Regions from separate parts of the Embleya sp. NBC_00888 genome, predicted to be linked through region 2. Evidence: riboswitches for the same ligand, from Rfam matches in the RefSeq annotation. Region 2 holds a riboswitch; each other region holds the start of a gene.
What was found. Region 2 has a riboswitch for thiamine pyrophosphate ahead of OG948_RS30245 (purine-cytosine permease family protein). Riboswitches for the same ligand answer to the same signal wherever they lie in the genome.
Positions count from the first base shown of each region.

Region 1 (5,984 bases), 2.6 Mb from region 2:
CGTACCTGAAGTTCCTCAGCGAGCGGAACTTCTCGATGGGCCTGTACGCCCTCGAACCGGGCGAGACCGATACGCAGAAGCCGCACGGTCAGGACGAGGCGTACGTGGTGATCAGCGGTCGGGCCACGCTGACCGTCGGCGACGAGTCCACCGACGTCGCGCGCGGCAGCGTCGTGTACGTCCCGGCCGGCGTGCGGCACCACTTCCACCGGATCACCGAGCCGCTGCGCGTGTTGGTGTTCTTCTCGCCGCCGGAGGGCTGAGCGCGATGCGCGCGGCGCGCGCGAGGGGCGCACTCACGGGCGGGCCCGGACCGGTGTACGACAATCTGATCTTGGGATCCGGGATTCGGATCCCGGGATCCGACGATCGGGAGTAGACCTGATGGCGCTGCGCGACGAGCTCTGGGCCGCGATCGAGGACGTCTACGCGGCGATCCTCGAGCACCCGTTCATCCACGGACTGACCGACGGCACGCTGCCGCGCGAGGCGTTTCGGCACTACGTCGTGCAGGACTCGCACTACCTGCGCGACTACGCCAAGGCGCTCGCGGTGTGCGCGGCCAAGGCGCCGGACGAGGCGACGACCGTGCAGTTCGCCGGCGACGCGGCCGGTGCGATCGCCGCCGAGCGCTCGTTGCACGAGGGCTTCATGGTCGACTTCGGCAGCTCGGTGGCGGACGCGACCGCGACCGAGCCGGTGTTGCCCAGCACCCGGGCGTACGTCAGCTACCTGCTCGCCACGGTGCACAACGGCTCGTTCGCCGAAGGTGTGGCCGCGGTGCTGCCCTGCTACTGGATCTACGCCCGCGTGGGCGACGCGCTGCTGGCCAAGGGCTCGCCCGACGAGCTGTACGGGCGGTGGATAGCCACCTACGGCGCCGAGGAGTTCCAGCAGACGGTGCGCGCGGTGCTCGATCTGGTGGATCGGATCGGCGAGGACCTCTCGGCGACCGAGCGGGCTCGGATGATCGAACACTTCACCACCACGGCCCGCTACGAGTGGATGTTCTGGGACGCCGCGTGGCGCGGCGAGCGCTGGCCGGTCTGAGCGGATCGGGCCGGGCGACGCGACGCGCCCCGGCCGGCCGGAATCGGCCCGGTCGGAACCGGTCCGCCCGGATACGACGTGTCCTCCCGGGGAATGTGGTCCCCGGAAGCACGTCTCGCGTGGGATCGCGTGACTGGGGGTTGAACGATGCAGACATGGCCGCAGTGGGTGCGGATCGGTGTGCCGGTGCTCGCGCTGGTGCTGCTGTGCTGGTTGCTGATCTGGCTGTTCTCGGCCTTCCTGATGCTCATCGTCAAGGGTGTCGTGGGGCTGCTCGTCACGGTCGGGATGGTCGTGCTCGCGCGTACCGCGGTGGTCGGCCGCGAACCGCGGGATCCGCTCGGCTGAAACCCGACGCTGGTCGTGCGACCGGCGGTGTGCCAGGGTGGGGGCGCACCACACGGAGATACACGGGAGCTCGGGGCACCGGGCTGAGAGGGCGCTGAGGCCGCGCCGACCGCAGAACCTGACCGGGTAATGCCGGCGTAGGGAGCCTTTCCATGACCTCGCACGACACTTCGCTGCCCGCTGTCCCGGTTGCCGACCCGGCCGCCGAGAGCACGGTCACCAGCGGACCGATTTCCCCCGCCCACCACCGCGGCTACGTCCCCGGATCGCGCGAGGACCTGCGCGTTCCGGTACGCACGGTGCATCTGACCAACGGCGAGACGGTTCGCCTGTACGACACCTCTGGCCCGTACACCGACCCCGCCTTCGAGGTGGACGTGCGGCGCGGCCTGCCCGCGCTGCGGGAGGCCTGGATCGAGGAGCGCGGCGACACCGTCCGCTACGACGGGCGGATCGGCGCGCTCACCCCGGCCGGTTTCGCGGTGCCCGGCGCCGGGGCCCGACCCAGGCGCGCGTCCGGGGCCGAGGCGGTGACCCAACTCGCCTACGCGCGGCGCGGACTGGTCACCCCGGAGATGGAGTTCGTGGCGATCCGCGAGGGCCTGACGCCCGAGCTGGTCCGGGACGAGATCGCCGCCGGTCGCGCGGTGCTGCCCGCGAACGTCAACCATCCGGAGATCGAGCCGATGGTGATCGGCAAGAACTTCCTGGTCAAGGTCAACGCGAACATCGGCAACTCGGCGGTGACCTCCTCGATCGAGGAGGAGACCGACAAGCTGGTGTGGGCGATCCGGTGGGGCGCGGACACGGTGATGGACCTGTCCACCGGCAAGGACATCCACACCACCCGCGAGTGGATCGTGCGCAACTCGCCGGTCCCGATCGGCACGGTGCCGCTGTACCAGGCGCTGGAGAAGGTGAACGGCAAGCCCGAGGAACTCACCTGGGAGCTCTACCGCGACACCGTGATCGAGCAGTGCGAGCAGGGCGTGGACTACATGACGGTGCATGCCGGCGTGCTGCTGCGCTACGTGCCGCTGACGGCCCGTCGCAAGACCGGGATCGTCTCGCGCGGCGGCTCGATCATGGCCGCGTGGTGCCTGGCGCACCACCGGGAGAACTTCCTCTACACGCACTTCGCCGAGCTGACCGAGATCCTGCGCGCGTACGACGTGACCTACTCGCTCGGCGACGGTCTGCGCCCGGGCTCCATCGCGGACGCCAACGACGCGGCGCAGTTCGCCGAGTTGGAGACGCTGGGCGAGTTGGGCCGGATCTCCCGCTCGATGGACGTCCAGGTGATGATCGAGGGCCCCGGCCATGTGCCGATGCACAAGATCAAGGAGAACGTCGACCTCCAGCAACGCATCTGCGACGAGGCGCCGTTCTACACACTCGGTCCGCTGACCACGGACGTCGCCCCCGGCTACGACCACATCACGTCGGCGATCGGCGCGGCGATGATCGGCATGTGGGGCACCGCGATGCTCTGCTACGTGACGCCGAAGGAGCACCTGGGCCTGCCGGACCGGGACGACGTCAAGGCGGGCGTGATCGCGTACCGGATCGCGGCGCACGCGGCGGACCTGGCCAAGGGGCACCCGGGTGCGCAGGCCTGGGACGACGCGCTCTCCGACGCCCGTTTCGAGTTCCGTTGGCAGGACCAGTTCGACCTGGCGATGGATCCGGACACCGCGCGCGCCTACCACGACGCGACGCTCCCGGCGGAGCCGGCCAAGACGGCCCACTTCTGCTCGATGTGCGGACCGAAGTTCTGTTCGATGCGGATCTCGCACGACATCCGCGCGGAGCATGGCGACGGCGCCGTCGCGACGGAGGTGGACGCCGAGGCCGGGATGCGGGCCAAGTCGCGGGAGTTCGCCGCCTCGGGCAACCGCGTCTATCTGCCGTTGGCCGACTGACGCACGCGTCGACGACGTCCCGGGGGACGGCCTCTCGGGAGATCGACGTCCCGGGAGCGGGCCGGCTTCCGGGACGTCGTCAGGTCGGTCCGGGCCGGTCGCTCTCGCCGGCGACGATGACGCCGTGCTCGTAGGCGAAGACGACCGCCTGCGCGCGATCCCGCAGGCCCAGTTTGGCGAACATGCTGCCCACATGGCTCTTCACGGTCGCCTCGGTGACCACCAGACGGGCGGCGATCTCGCTGTTGGACAGGCCGCGGGCGACCAGGAACAGGGCTTCTCGTTCGCGCGGGGTCAGGCCCGCCAGGAGCGCGGGCGAGGAGCGGAGCGGTTCGGTGCGGGTGGCGAAGTTCTCGATCAGGCGGCGGGTGATCGAGGGCGAGAGCAACGCCTCCCCGTCGTGGACGACGTGGATGGCCTCCACGAGGCGGGCACGGGAGGCGTCCTTGAGCAGGAAGCCCGCGGCGCCGGCGCGCAACGCGCCGAAGACGTACTCGTCCAGGTCGAACGTGGTCAGGATCAGCACGCGTGGCGGCGGCGAGATGCCGGCGGCGTGCAGGCGGGCGGTGGCCTCGACGCCGTCCATCCGCGGCATCCGGATGTCCATGAGCACCACGTCCGGACGTAGGGCGCCCGCCAGTTCGATCGCCTCGTCGCCGTCCTCGGCCTCGCCGACCACGACGAGGTCGTCCTGCGTCTGCAGGAACAGGCGAAGGCCGGTCCTGATCAGCTCCTGGTCGTCGACGATGAGCAGGCGGATGCTCATGCGGGATCCCCCAGCGGCAGTCGGGCCGCGACCTCGAACCCGCCGTCCGCGCCGGGCCGGGCCTCCAGTTCGCCGCCGAGGACGCCGATGCGCTCGCGCATGCCGACGATGCCGTGGCCGCCGGTCGAGGGTTCGGACACCCGCTCGCCGTCGTTGACGACCGCGACCCGCAGATGGGTGCGGTCGAAGTCGAGGGTCACCGCGACGTGTGTGGGTCGGGCGTGCTTGAGCACGTTGGTCAGTGCCTCCTCGACGATGCGGTAGACCGACAACTCGACGCCGCCGGCCAGCGGTCGGGACGTGCCGGTGACCTCCAGGCGCGCGGGCAGCCCCGCCTCGCCGTACGAGGCGACGAGCGCGGGCAGTTGGGCCAGCGAGGGCTGCGGACGCATCCGCACACCCTGGTCCGGCTCGCGCAGCAGCAGCAACATCCGGCGCAACTCGACCAGGCTCTGCTCGGCGTTGCTCTCGACCCGCCCCAGGGTGTCGTCGGCCACGTCCGGCGCGGTGCGCAGTACGTCGCGCGCACCGCGTACGCCCACCAGGGTCACGGTGACCGAATGGGCGATGATGTCGTGCAGTTCGCGGGCGATCGCCGCGCGCTCGCGCTGCGCCGCGATCACCGAGAGCTGCTCGCGCTCGCGCTCGAGGTGGGCCGTGCGCTCCTCCAGGGCCTCGGTGTAGCGCCGTCGGGTCTGTGCGTAGGTGCCCAGTCCCCACGCGACGACGGAGACGGGGATCGAGACGATGCTCGCCGACATCAGGACCAGCGCCGTCGGCGCGAGGGCGGCCACCGCCACACGCCGATTCCGCAGTTCGGCGACGGTGTAGAGGGCCACCAACGTCGGCGCCCCGCCGGGGTAGGCGCCGGTGGCCGCGAGCAGCGCCTCGATCGAGCAGACGAGCACCAGCACGGTGAGGGTCGCGCGCCGGCGGGCGAGCAGGAGCGCACCGGTGAGGACGACGAGTGCGAGGGGCAGCGTCGGGACGGGTGTCGAGTCCTCGAAGGTCACACCGATCTCGACGCTCGTGGTCACCACCGCGACGACGGCGTCGAACACGGCCGAGCGGCGCGCTCGGACCCACCGGCGCGCCGCTCGTACGTACCGGAGAACCGGGTTCACGCCAGGTCACGCCGACGCTCGCCGGCGACGGCCGCGATCACCAGCGCGACCGCCCAGGCGCCGAGGACCACCGCGGCGGCACCGGCCGACAGCGTCGTGTGGTGCGTCGACCGCGCCAGCACACCGGCCGCCCCGAACGGCGTGTAGTTGGCGGCGGACTCGGCGACACCGGCGACCAGCGGAAGCACCGCGAAGTTCACCGGCAACACCACGACCACCCCCACGACCGGGCTGCGCACCATCGCCCCGATGGCGGCACCCATGATCGCAGACAGCACGAAGGCGGCCAGGTTGCCCGCCGCGACCGAGGCGACCTCCCCCGGGGCGAGGTCGGCTCCCGGATGGTCGGCGAGCAGCGGCAGGGCGAGCCCGACGGACACGGCGACCAGCAGTGCCCCGATCAGCAGACCGGTCACCGCGTAGGCGCCGATCCGGGCGAGCAGGACCAAGCCGCGGTCGCGCCGGGCCACCAGCGCCGCGGGTGCGGCGGTGCGGTGGCGGTACTCGCCGGCCACGCCGACGAGTCCCCACAACATCAACAGGACCGGCAGCCCGGACAGCGCCTCCTCCTTCTCGGCCACCTCGTCCAGCCGGCCCGACGCCACGGCGACGATCACGACGTTGAGCACGGTGAACGCGACGCCGCCGGCCACGAAACCGTGGATCGAGCGGGTGGTGAGGGTCTTGAGCAACTCGCCTCGCAACAGCCGGCTCATGCGCTTGGGCCCTTCATCGGAGCCTGCGTCCCGCCCTCGGTCAGATCGAGGAACACGT
Region 1 covers NZ_CP108784.1:4,538,927-4,544,910, forward strand. Annotated here, with positions in the region: gene OG948_RS19000 (cupin domain-containing protein) at 1-263, shown strand, start outside; gene tenA (thiaminase II) at 385-1,050, shown strand; gene OG948_RS19010 (hypothetical protein) at 1,198-1,398, shown strand; TPP riboswitch at 1,451-1,559, shown strand; gene thiC (phosphomethylpyrimidine synthase ThiC) at 1,551-3,320, shown strand; gene OG948_RS19020 (response regulator) at 3,400-4,086, opposite strand; gene OG948_RS19025 (sensor histidine kinase) at 4,083-5,147, opposite strand; gene OG948_RS19030 (ABC transporter permease) at 5,207-5,926, opposite strand; gene OG948_RS19035 (ABC transporter ATP-binding protein) at 5,923-5,984, opposite strand, start outside.
Region 1: it holds a riboswitch for thiamine pyrophosphate, as region 2 does, so the genes downstream of both, thiC (phosphomethylpyrimidine synthase ThiC) here and OG948_RS30245 (purine-cytosine permease family protein) in region 2, are expected to answer to the same signal.

Region 2 (5,984 bases):
GCGCTGGGTCCCGGTGAGCGCGATCGTGCGGGTCGAGGACGGTACGGCCGCCCAGCTCGGATAGCCTTCGTAACCGCCGTCACCCGTGCGGGACTTGAGTTGTACGGGCTGCTCGCGATCGATGCCGTTGTCGACGCCCTTGAGGTGGTGGTCGAACCAGCGGGTCGAGTCGGCCCACATGTCGTTGGGAAGTCCGAACAGGCCGCCCGCCTCGGCGGTGGCGTGGTCGCCGGGACGGAATTCCAGTCGCTTGGGACCGGTCAACTTCCCATAGAAGTCCGCGTATTGGTTCGGTGGGAAGAGCGAGTCGCCCCACGCGTTGCCGAGCATGATCGCGGCGCCGTTGGCGTTGATCCGGTCGAGGTAGGTCGCGGGTGAGCGCTTGGCGCCCCACGCGAGCATTTCCGCCTCCTTGGCCAGGTTGCCGGAGAGGAAGTTCTTCAGGATCTCGGTGAGTTCGGCGCTGGGCCGGCCGGTGAGGAAGCCGGCGCCGCCCAACAGCGTGGCGGCCTGGGCGTGTTCGGTGCGGCCGCTGTAGATGGAATCGATCAGGTCGGCCCAGCCGCTCATCGCGACCACGGCCTTGATCCGGGGATCGAACGCGGACGCGAGCAGGCTGATCCCGGCGCCGTAGGAGACGCCGGCCATGCCTATCCGGGTCGGATCCGCGGGCGTGTTGGCCAGTGCCCAGTCGATCACCTTGGACACGTCGGCGATGTCCTTCGGCCCGGCCGTCTCGATCTCGCCGCCGGACTGCCAGAAGCCGCGCGAGTTGTAGCCGACCACGACATAGCCCTTGTCCGCGAGCTTTTGCGCGGGGACGACGTACTCGATCTGGGGCATCGCCCAACTGGTCGGCAGTACCACGATCGGGTAGCGGGCGCCGGGGGCGCCGCCGGTCGGGGTGGTCACGTTGGCGGCGAGCTTGGTGCCACCGTCACCGGGGATGTCGACGAAGCGCAGGGACGTCCCGGCGGCGGTCTGCACGGCCGCCGCCGGGGTGCGAGTGACGGTGGTGCCGGCCGAGGCGGCCGGACCGAGGGCGGTCCCGGCGAGGATCGCGGCCGAGACGACGGCGACCGCACGAGCGCGTGGGCGCACACCAGCGCGTGGGCGCATGCGGAATTGACCCATGAGGGTCTCCTGACGTCATGGTCGGGGCGTGGCCCGACCAGCGGGAATGCGTGGCGAAGCGACGCCCAGGGACGGCGTCGGAGGGTGACTCACGAGTAAGTTACGCGCCGGTAAACCAAGACGGAAGAGCCATGGACCGCTCCGCTACGGCAACCGGAAGGTTCACTTGCGCTCCCGCTCGACACACCCCCGGAAGCAACGGTTCCGGCACGAGGAGGCTCCACCGACGAAGCGACGGGGTGCCCGAGGGGCGGGGCGGGGGAGGCGTGTCGGTGGACCGGTGGACCGGTGGACCGGTGGACCGGTACGCCGGGCGGCGCCCGGCGGTCGGGCGTCGGGTTGGGCCGGGGTTGGGTGGTGGCGTGGCAATGGGTCCGCGGAGCGGTCGGGTGGTGGAGCGTGTGCCGGCGGGTCGGGTGGGTGTGGCGTCCCGGCGATGGCGTGGTGGGGCGGTGGGTCGGGGGACTGCCCGTGTGGTGCGGCGGGGGGTTGGCGGGACGGCGGCGTGGTGGGTCGGGTTGGGGGTGGAGTGGTGGGATTGGGCGATGGGATCCGGCCGCGGTCGTGACGGCGCGTTCGTTGGGGCGTGTTCGTGCCCCGGTACCGTGGTTCCGGCGTGCGGGGGCTAGCGGGGGGTGGGCGTGGCGGATGTCGACGCGGAGACGCGGCGGGCTCGGGAGCGGGGTGAGCGCGGTCGGGCACGCTGCGCCGAGGCGTTGGCGGCCGAGTCGGCCGAGGGTGGCCCGGACACTGTGCGGGAGTTGCTTGCCGAAGCGATCGAGTTGCTGACCGAGGCACTCGGCACGCTCGACGGCGCCGACGGCCGGTGGCCGGAATTCGCCTACGCGGCGGGCGTCGCGTACGCCGCGAGCGCGGCACCCGCCGGCGACCGGCGGGCCTGGGACCAGGCGCGGCTCTGCTTCCGGCGCGCGGATCGGGCCGCGCCGGCGGATGCCCACCTGCTCCGGGCCGCCGCGCAGGTGGCCTCGGCCCGGATCGGGCTCGACCCGCGCGGCACCCCGTGGCGTACGCTCCTCGACCCGCCGTCGGCCGCCGAGCTCGCCGCCGCGCTGGTTCGGCTCGGCAATGACGCGCTGGTACAACTCGTCCCCGGAGCCGCGGTGATCACCGGCGCCGACGGCGCGACGCGGGTGCTGGACCTGCCCGAACTCGAATACGGACTGGACCTGGGCAGGGGCGATCGGGAGAACTGGGCCGACCTGCTCGACGCGCTGTGCGAATGGGCCTGGGCCGCGGTGATGGAACCGGTACTGACCGCGCTGCCCGACTCGTTCGGCCACGCGCCTTCCCTGGTGCTGCTGCCCGCCGGACCGTTCGGCATGGTGCCCTGGCACGCGGCCTGGACGGTCGTCGACGGCCGCCGCCGGCACGCGCTGCAGGGCACGCGCATCTCGTACATCGGCGCGCCGCGGTTGTTGTGCGACGTCGCCGCGCGGTCGGCGGGCGACCTCGACCGGCGGTACCGGGTCGAGGTCGGCCGCGCCGCCGGCGATCCGATCGCCTTTGTGCCGGCGGGTGGTCACGACGAGAACTGGCGACGAGCCGCCGAGTACCTGACGGCCGGCAGCAACACGGTGGTGTCCACGCTGTGGCCGGTGGACGAGACGATCACGGCGCTGGCGCTGTACATGGCCCGCCACTACCTCGACCGCCGCGACCTGCCGCCGGCTCAGGCCGTACGCACCGCCCAGTTGTGGCTGCGCGACCCCAAACGCGGCATCCCGGCCGCGATGCCGGCCGAACTGGCCGCCAGGGCGCGCGCGATCGCCCCGGACGACCTGACCGCCTGGGCGGGCTTCACCCACTCGGGATGGTGAGCGCGTGGGCGTGCGGTCACCCACTCCGGGTGGCGGCGGGCGTGTGTTCATCGACTCGGGGTGGTGAGCCGCGAAGTGCGTTCACCCGCTCGGGGCGGCGGGCGCGTCGGCAACTGCGTTCACCACCGGGGGTGGTGGGCGCGATGGGTGTGTTCACCCACTCGGGATGGTGGGCGCGCGCCTGTGCTCACCCGATCCAGATGGCGCGCGCCTGTGTTCATTGGCTCGGGATGGTGGGCCGGGAGGGTGCGTGTACTCATTCGGGATGCCCAGGCGCGGGCCACGGTTCACCCACTCGGGATGGTGGGCGCGTCTGTGTACGCCCCCTCGGGATGGCTGGGCGCGAGCATGTGCTCACCCACTCGGGATGGCGGGCGTGAGGTTGCGTGCTACCACTCTCGATCGCGGTCGCGGCCCAGGTTTCACCCCTTCGGGAAGGCTGACGCGAGCGCATGTGCTCACCCACTCGGGAAGGCCGGCGCGGGCCAGGGTTCACCTCCTCGGGAAGGTCGGCGCGGCCCACGGTTCACCCACTCGGGAAGGCCGGCGCGAGCATGTGCTCACCCCACTCGGCATGGCCCGCGCGAGCATGTGTTCACCCACGCGAGGCGGTCGGCGTGTGCGTGTGTTCGCCCGCGCGAGGCGGCGGGCGCGAGCGTGTGTTGGCTCACCCCGCCTTCCCAAGCGACCCGCGGGGCGCGTACTGTACGCCACGCCATCGCGGGAGCTCGGACCAACCGGGCTGAGAGGGCGGCATGGGGTGTCGGCGTAGCGCCGGCGCATCCGGGGCCACCGACCGCTTGAACCTGTCCGGGTAATGCCGGCGTAGGGAGAGCAGGTAGAGCCATGTCGGCTCCGGTCATCGACGACGCACGCCCCGAGACACCGCACGGCGGGACCGAGGCACCACTGATCCTGGACACCGCGCCGCCACGTACTCTCGGGTTCCGTGACCAGGCGGCGTTCTGGGCCAACCTCGGAGTGAGCCTGCTCGGCTTCTCCGGAGCGCTGTTCGTGCTCGCCCCGGCCGGCTATCCGCAACTGTCGATGGTGGCCGCGATCGTCGCGGCCGTCGGCGGCACGCTGATCGGCACCCTCATGGTCGCCGTCGCCGGCATCCCCGGTGCCCGCAGCGGCGCGCCCGCGATGACCGTGTTGCGTGGTCTGTTCGGCACGAAGATCTCCTACGTGCCGACGGTGTTCAACATCGTCCAGTGCATCGGCTGGGGCACCTTCGAGCTGCTGGTGATCTCGATGGGCATCGAGGCGATGACCGACGGTGACGGCCCGCACTGGCTGTACATCGTCGCCGCCGGCGCGGTCACCACGGCGATGACGCTGCGTCCGCTGGGCATGCTGCGGATCCTGCGTCGCTACGTGACGATCGCGGTGGGCATCGCGATGCTCTACTTCTCCATCCAGTTGTGGCGCGAGGGCCTGCCGCCGATGACCGAGGGTTCGTGGTCCGGGTTCTTCCCGGCGATGGACGCGGCGCTCGCGGTCGCGGTCTCCTGGGTTCCGCTCGCGTCCGACTACACCCGCCACTCGCGCGGTACCAAGCCCGCGTTCTGGGCGGCGTTCAGCGGATTCTCGATCACCAGCATCTGGTGCTACCTGCTCGGCCTGGTCGCGCTGGCCCAGGTCGGCGGCGACGCGGACAAGATCTTCGACTCGTTCCTGGGCGTCACCGCCGGGTGGGTGTTCTTCGCCGTGCTGGTCGTGCGCGAGGTGGACCAGAGCTTCGCCAACGTCTACAGCACCGCGATGTCGATCCAGAACCTCGCGCCGCGCGTGGACCGCCGGGTGTTGTGCCTGGGTGTGGGCGCGCTGGTCACCGCGTTCGCGCTGATGGTGAACGACTTCGACACCTACGCGAGCTTCCTGTCGCTGATCGGCTCGATCTTCATCCCGTTGCTCGGTGTGCTCGCGGTGGACCTGTTCGCCGGACGCGGTCGGGCCGGCTGGGACCTGGGGGACCGCGCGCCGGCCCGCTGGGTGATGGTCGTGCCGTGGGTGCTGGGGTTCTGCATGTACCAGATGATCAACCCGGGTTCGGTCGAGTGGTGGGCGAAGTTCTGGGGCCGGCTCCAGGACGCGCTGCACGTCCACGCGCAGACGTGGACCTCGGCCTCACTGTTCTCGTTCGCGCTCGCGGGCGTGACCGCGTACCTCGCGGTCGCGTGGGACCGGCGGCGGGCGGTCGCGGCGCGTTGAGGTGGGCCGGCCGCGTCGGTGGGTGCCTCCTCCCGACGCGGCCGCGATCCACCACCCGGGCGGCCCCGGTGTCCCGGAGCGGAACGCAGGCGCCCCGACCCACGCCGCCCCGAGCCGACCAGCCCCGCCCCGACCGGGTCGCCTAGCTGCCCAGGGCCTTGGCCAACTGCGCCTTGTTCATCGACGAGCGGCCCTTGATGTTGCGGCGCTTGGCGTCCGCGTAGAGCTGGTCGTACGTGGGTGCCTGCGAACCCTTGTGCGAGTTCTTGCCGCCCCGCTTCGCCGAGGACATGTCGTGCAGCGACGAGCGACTCGCGGTCTTGGCCTCGCCCGAGCGGGCGCGCTCCTTGTTGACCGTGCGGGCGGCGATCTCCTCGGCCCGCTTCTCACCGGTGCCGCGCTGCTTGGCGCTCTCCTTGATGTGCTCGTACTGACGTTCGCGCTTGGGGCTGGATCCGCGTGGCATGGTCGTCCACCTCACTTGTAATACTCGCCACTCGATGCCATGTCGGCCTCATCCGCAGCCGCCTTCATCGGCCTGTTTCGGCTACCCACACTCGCGTCGATCACCCGCGCCGGCCGACCGCAGTTGACCTTCGAGCAGGTCGAAGCCGCAGACTCGCCGCCATGGACGACGACACGAACGACGAGGTACGGGACGCACTGGTGGGCATCGGCGCGTTCGCGCGGCGGGTCGGGCTGAGCCCGAGCGCGTTGCGCTACTACGACGACTGCGGCGTGTTGCGGCCCGCGTCGGTGGACCCGGGGACGGGCTACCGCTCCTACGCGCCGGAGCAG
Region 2 covers NZ_CP108784.1:7,122,320-7,128,303, forward strand. Annotated here, with positions in the region: gene OG948_RS30235 (alpha/beta fold hydrolase) at 1-1,134, opposite strand, end outside; gene OG948_RS30240 (CHAT domain-containing protein) at 1,776-2,972, shown strand; TPP riboswitch at 3,683-3,823, shown strand; gene OG948_RS30245 (purine-cytosine permease family protein) at 3,819-5,186, shown strand; gene OG948_RS30250 (plasmid stabilization protein) at 5,329-5,652, opposite strand; gene OG948_RS30255 (MerR family transcriptional regulator) at 5,814-5,984, shown strand, end outside.

Region 3 (5,984 bases), 4.4 Mb from region 2:
CACGATCGAACGACCCCTGCACGTGGGTGCCGCGCTGGCCGGCGCCGACCGGGCCGCCCTGGACGCCTACTCCGCGTACGGGCTCCCGCTCGGTGAGGCGTTCCAGCTCCGCGACGACGTGCTCGGCGTCTTCGGTGACCCCGAGCGGACCGGCAAGCCCGCCGGCGACGACCTGCGCGAGGGCAAGCGCACCGTGCTGCTGGCGCTCACCGGCGAGCGGGCCGACGCCACGCAGGCCGAGGTGCTGACCGCGCTGCTCGGGGATCCCGCGCTGAGCGACACCGGGGTCAAGGAATTGCGCGCGGTGATCGAGGACACCGGCGCGCTCGCCGACGTGGAGACGATGATCACCGAGCTGACCGAGCGGGCCCTCGCGGCCCTGGCCGTCGCGCCGATCGCCGAGGACGCGCGCGAAGTGCTGCGTGAGCTGGCCGACGCCGCCACCGTGCGCAGCGTCTAGTCCGGCGTCCGCGGCGCCGACCGCGAACGGGGAGCCCAGGACCGCGGGACGGGGCCGCTCCGGCTCGGCCGCCCGGCCCCGGGAGGGGTGCGGGCCGTGCCTCTCGTCGGCCTCGAGCAGTGCCTGGGGCGGGTTGCGGCCGAGCAGGTAGATGCCGCCGATCATCGCGGCGAGCACGAACAGCGGGAACAGCAGCGCGGCGCCGCCGTCGGGTGTCGTGCCCGGACGGGGCCGCGAGTGTTCGGCGGCGCCTCTGGGCCCGGGGATCGACGGCTTCGCCGGGTCCGTTGAGCTGGTCGGCGCGGTCGAGGTGGTCGGCGCGGTCGAGGTGGTCGGCGCCGTCGCGGGGTGCGGCAGGTCGTGGTCGCGGGCATCCTCTGCGGACCCCGGACGACATCGAACGTCGGGTGTGTCCATCTCGGCAGTCTGGCCGCTTGCTCCGCCCGGTCCGGCCGGAATAGCCCATCCGCGAGGCCAACCACCCGATCGGCCCAGAATCGACACCGGCGCCGGCAGCCACCCGCCCGGTCGACCCCTCCGTGCGAGCCGGCGCACCCGCTCAGGGCAGCACGGCCGCGAAGCTCGCGTAGTGGTCGTCGCTGTAGAAGCGCTCGGTGTTCTTGCCCGTGACGATCCGGCGCGCGCCACGATCGGCAGCGCCCGGCGTACGGACCGTGTACTCGCGGTAGTACCCGTCGGGCTCCGCCGGCAGCCGCTTCTCCCGGTCGCCGAAGACGACACCGTCGCGGTTGTAGGGGAACGGCCCGCCCGCCGCGATCAGGCGCAGCGTCTCGCGGGCCTCGGCCGGCAGCCGCGCCGCGGCGACGGTGCGCATCCCGGCGGGCACCCAGTCGGGGCGCGCGGCGGTGGACCCGACCGGCCCGGGAGCCGTCGCGCCGGTGCGGGTGGTCGCCGTGGTGGGCGGCGCGCTCGCCCGGGTGCCGCCGCCGTCGCCGTCGTCCCGGGTGAGCGCGAAGGCCAGTGCGAGCGCGGCGACGAGCGCGAGCAGCGTGACAACGAGGGCACGCCGCCGAGAACCGGACACAGCCGGATATTGTCACGCCGTCTCGCGCGCGCCGGGGTCAGCGCTCGGCGAGTCGCCGGACGAATTCCGCCGTCGCCTTCGCCGGGTCCGCGGCCTCGGTGATCGCGCGTACGACCACCACGCGGTCGGCGCCCGCGGCCAGCACCTCGTCCAGGTTGTCCAGGTCGATGCCGCCGATCGCGAACCACGGCCGGGTCGGGCGCAACGCGGCGGTGTAGCGGACCAGGTCCAGGCCCGGCGCGGGTCGGCCCGGCTTGGTCGGGGTGGGCCAGACCGGCCCGGTGCAGAAGTAGTCCACCCCGGGCTCGAGGATCGCCGCGTCCACCTCGGCCTCGGCGTGCGTGGACCGGCCGATCAGCACGTCGCCGCCGATGATCGCGCGGGCCGCCGGGACGGGCAGGTCGTCCTGTCCCAGGTGCAGCACGTCGGGGCCGATCGCGTGCGCGACGTCCGCGCGGTCGTTGACCGCGAGCAGCGCGCCGTGGCGGCGGCACGCGTCCGCGAACACCCGGAGGTATTCGAGTTCGGGCCGGGCCTCCAGGCCCTTCTGCCGCAGTTGCACGATGTCCACGCCCGCGCCCAGGACCGCGTCCAGGAACGCGGGCAGGTCGCCCTGGCGCTCGCGCGCGTCGGTGCACAGGTACAGGCGCGCGGCGGCCAGCCGTTCCTGTCGGCTCGTCATCGGCCCGGCCTCAGATCGCCAGCGCCTGGGCGCGGCGACGCACCTCGGTCATCCGGTTCTCCTGGAGCGCCTGCACCGGCGTGCCCGGGAGCGTGTCGTCCGCGGTGAACAGCCACTCCAGCGCCTCCTCGTCGGTGAAGCCGGAGTCCGCGAGCAGGGTCAGCGTGCCGACCAGGCCCTTGACGATGTTGCCGTCCTGGAAGAAGTCGGCGGGTACCTGGAGGGCCCGGTGCTCGCCGCGGCGCACGGCCAGGAACTTGCGCTCCTTGAGCTGCTGCCGGACCTTCAGGATGTCCACACCGAGGATCTCGGCGATGTCGGGGAGTGTCACCCAGGCGGGGACGAGGGCTTCTGTTTTGGCGTCGATCTCGCTCACCCGGCCAAGTTTAGGTTCCGCGCCGGGGCCGGCCGGCCGGCGCCCGGCCCGGTACGGGCCCGGCGCGGCACGGCGCGGCCCGGCCGCGGTCAGCGCGCGACCGACTTGAGCGGGTTCTCGGGGTCGGCGAACCGCTCCCGGTCCACCGGCGTGCCCAGTTGCACGAGCTTGCGGCCCTGGGCCAGGTCGCGCGGCCGGGCGACGGCGAGCAGCGCCGTCAGCCGGTCGCCGGCGAACCAGCCCGCGGCCCACTTGTCGTCCTCGCCCGCGCCGCGGAAGACGAGTTCCTCGCCCGCGCCGTGCCGGCCGACGTACTGGACCATCCGACCGAACTGGTCGGACCAGAAGTACGGGACCGGGTCGTACGCCTGGTCGCCGCCGAGCAGGTTGGCGACCAGCACGCGCGGTGCCTGGAGCGCGTTGTCCCAGTGCTCGACGTTCATCCGGGTGCCGTAGCGGGCGGACGGGAAGTCCACGCAGTCGCCGACCGCGTACACCCCGGGCACCGAGGTGACCAGGTGGTCGTCCACCTCGACGAAACCGCGGTCGTTGACGGCCACGCCGGAGTCGGCCAGCCACTCGGTGGCCGGGCGCACCCCGATGCCGACCACGATCGCGTCCGCGCGCAGCCGGCGGCCGTCGGTCAGGTGTACCGCGCCCGGCTCCAGGCGATCCACCCGCGCGCCGAGCAGCAGTTCCACGCCGGCCTCGGCGTACCACGGCACGAAGCGTTCGCCGATGGCGTCGGGGAAGGGGCCGGCGAGCGGGGCGTGCAGGGCCTCGACCACGGTGGTCGGGCAACCGGCGGCGGCCGCGGCGGTGGCCACCTCGGCGCCGATCCAGCCCGCGCCGACGATCACCACGTGCGCGCCGGGCACCAGCGCGGCGCGCAGCGCGCGGGCGTCGTCGATGGTGCGCAGCACGTGCACGCCGGGCACCTCGGCCGCGCCGGGCAGGTTGAGCACGCGCGAGCCGGTCGCGATCACCAGGCGGTCGAAGGTGACCGGTCCCGCGTCGGTGTCCACCGCGCCCGGACGCAGTCCCGTCGCGGTCCGGCCGAACAGCACCTCGGTCTCCAGCGCGGCCCAGTCCGCCTCGAAGGACGTGTCGTCGGTCTTGCCCGCGAGCACCTCCTTCGACAGCGGCGGCCGGTCGTACGGCGCGTGCGCCTCGGCGCCGAGCAGGGTGACGCGCCCGGCGTACCCCTGGTCCCGCAGCGCCACCACGGTTTGCAGGCCGGCCATGCCGGCACCCACGACGAGCACGTTGTCCATGCGGGGCACCCTACGACGCGATCCGGCGCGACCGGCGGGCAGGGTCTTGACTCAGTCAAGGACATCTCGGACGCACTCGGGCACCCCGGGGCACGCGAAACCGGTGTCGTAGTGTGGAGAGGTCACGGGAGCCCGGTGAGACCGGGCTGAGAGGGGGGCTGCGAGCCCCCGACCGTCCGAACCTGATCCGGGTCATACCGGCGAAGGGAGTTCCCCTCACCATGTCCACCATCCCCACCACCGATGTCGTGGTGGTCGGCGCGGGCGTCGCCGGGCTGTCCGTCGCGTGGCGCGCGCGCACCCGGTACGGGCTGGCCGTCACCGTGGTCGACCCGACCCCCGGCGCGGGCGCCTCGCACGCCGCGGCCGGCATGCTCACCCCCGTCTCCGAACTCCAGTACGGCGAGGAGAGCCTGCTCCGGCTGAGCATCGAATCGGCCCGGCGCTACCCCGAGTTCGCGGCCGAGCTGGCCGAGGCCGCGGGCCTGCCCTCGGGCTATCGCGCGTGCGGCACGATCGCGGTCGCGCTGGACGCGGACGACCGGGCCGTACTCAAGGACCTGCACGCCCACCAGCAGCGCCTGGGCCTGCACTCGTCCTGGCTGACCAGCCGCGAGTGCCGCCGGCTGGAACCGATGTTGTCCCCGGCGATCACCGGCGGCCTGCACGTCGAGGACGACCACCAGATCGACAACCGCCTGCTGGTCGCGGCGCTGCTCGCGGCCTGCGCGCGGGCCGGTGTCGGCTTCGTCCGCGAGCGCGTCGAGCGCGTCCTGGTCGCCGACGAGCGCGCGTACGGCGTGCGGTTGCCCGACGGGCGCGACCTGATCGCGGATCAGGTGCTGCTCGCGGCGGGCGCCCGCTCGGCGCTGATCCCCGGTCTGCCGCCGGAGGCGGTCCCGCCGGTGCGCCCGGTCAAGGGCGAGATCCTGCGCCTGAGGGTGCCGCCGGCCCTGCTGCCGCTGCTGTCCCGCAACGTCCGGGGCGTGGTCAAGGGCGGCAGCATGTACCTGGTGCCGCGCGCGGACGGCGAACTGGTGATCGGCGCGACCGAGCACGAACTCGGGCACGACACCGAGGTCACCGCCGGCGGCGTGTACGAACTCCTGCGCGACGCGCACGAACTCGTCCCCGGCATCACCGAACTGCCTTTGGTGGAGACGCTCGCCGGGCTGCGCCCCGGCAGCCCGGACAACGCGCCGATCCTGGGCCGCTCCGCGCTGGCCGGCCTGGTGGTGGCCACCGGCCACTACCGGCACGGCATCCTGCTCACCCCGATCACCGCCGACACCGTGGCCGAGGCGCTCGCGCACGGCACCACCCCCGAACTCATCGAGCCCTTCGGGCCCGACCGCTTCGCGAGCGCCGCCCGAGAGGTGATGGCATGAACGACATCGAGGTCTCCGTCAACGGCGACCGGCGCCGCGTCGCGGACGGCACCACCGTCGCCGACCTCGTGGCCACGCTGACCACCGCCGCCAAGGGCGTCGCGGTCGCGGTGGACGAGTCGGTGGTGCCGCGCGGCGCGTGGGCCGAGACCGTGCTCGACGCGGGCAGCCGCGTCGAGGTGCTGACCGCCGTCCAGGGAGGATGACCGGCATGGCCGACGACAAGCTGGTGATCGGCGGCGAGTCCTTCACGTCGCGGCTGATCACCGGGACCGGCGGCGCGCCGAGCCTGGAGATCCTGGAGCAGGCGCTGATCGCGTCGGGCACCGAGATCACCACGGTGGCGATGCGCCGCGTGGATCCGGGGACCGCGGGCTCGGTGCTGGGCGTGCTGCGCCGGTTGGGCATCCGGGTGTTGCCCAACACCGCGGGGTGCTTCACCTCGGGCGAGGCGGTGCTGACCGCGCGGTTGGCCCGGGAAGCGCTGGAGACCGATTGGGTCAAGCTGGAAGTGGTCGCCGACGAGCGCACGTTGCTGCCGGACGGGGTGGAACTCGTGGACGCCGCCGAACGGTTGGTCGACGACGGCTTCCGGGTGCTGGCATACACCAACGACGACCCGGTGCTCGCGCGCCGGCTCGAGCAGGTGGGCTGCGTGGCGGTGATGCCGCTCGGGTCGCCGATCGGTTCGGGGCTGGGCATCCGCAACCCGCACAACATCCGGCTGATCACCGAGCAGGCCAAGGTCCCGGTGGTGCT
Region 3 covers NZ_CP108784.1:2,721,235-2,727,218, forward strand. Annotated here, with positions in the region: gene OG948_RS10875 (polyprenyl synthetase family protein) at 1-460, shown strand, start outside; gene OG948_RS10880 (ribonuclease domain-containing protein) at 1,020-1,505, opposite strand; gene thiE (thiamine phosphate synthase) at 1,543-2,187, opposite strand; gene OG948_RS10890 (Rv2175c family DNA-binding protein) at 2,198-2,563, opposite strand; gene OG948_RS10895 (NAD(P)/FAD-dependent oxidoreductase) at 2,653-3,837, opposite strand; TPP riboswitch at 3,952-4,063, shown strand; gene thiO (glycine oxidase ThiO) at 4,059-5,225, shown strand; gene thiS (sulfur carrier protein ThiS) at 5,222-5,431, shown strand; gene OG948_RS10910 (thiazole synthase) at 5,437-5,984, shown strand, end outside.
Region 3: it holds a riboswitch for thiamine pyrophosphate, as region 2 does, so the genes downstream of both, thiO (glycine oxidase ThiO) here and OG948_RS30245 (purine-cytosine permease family protein) in region 2, are expected to answer to the same signal.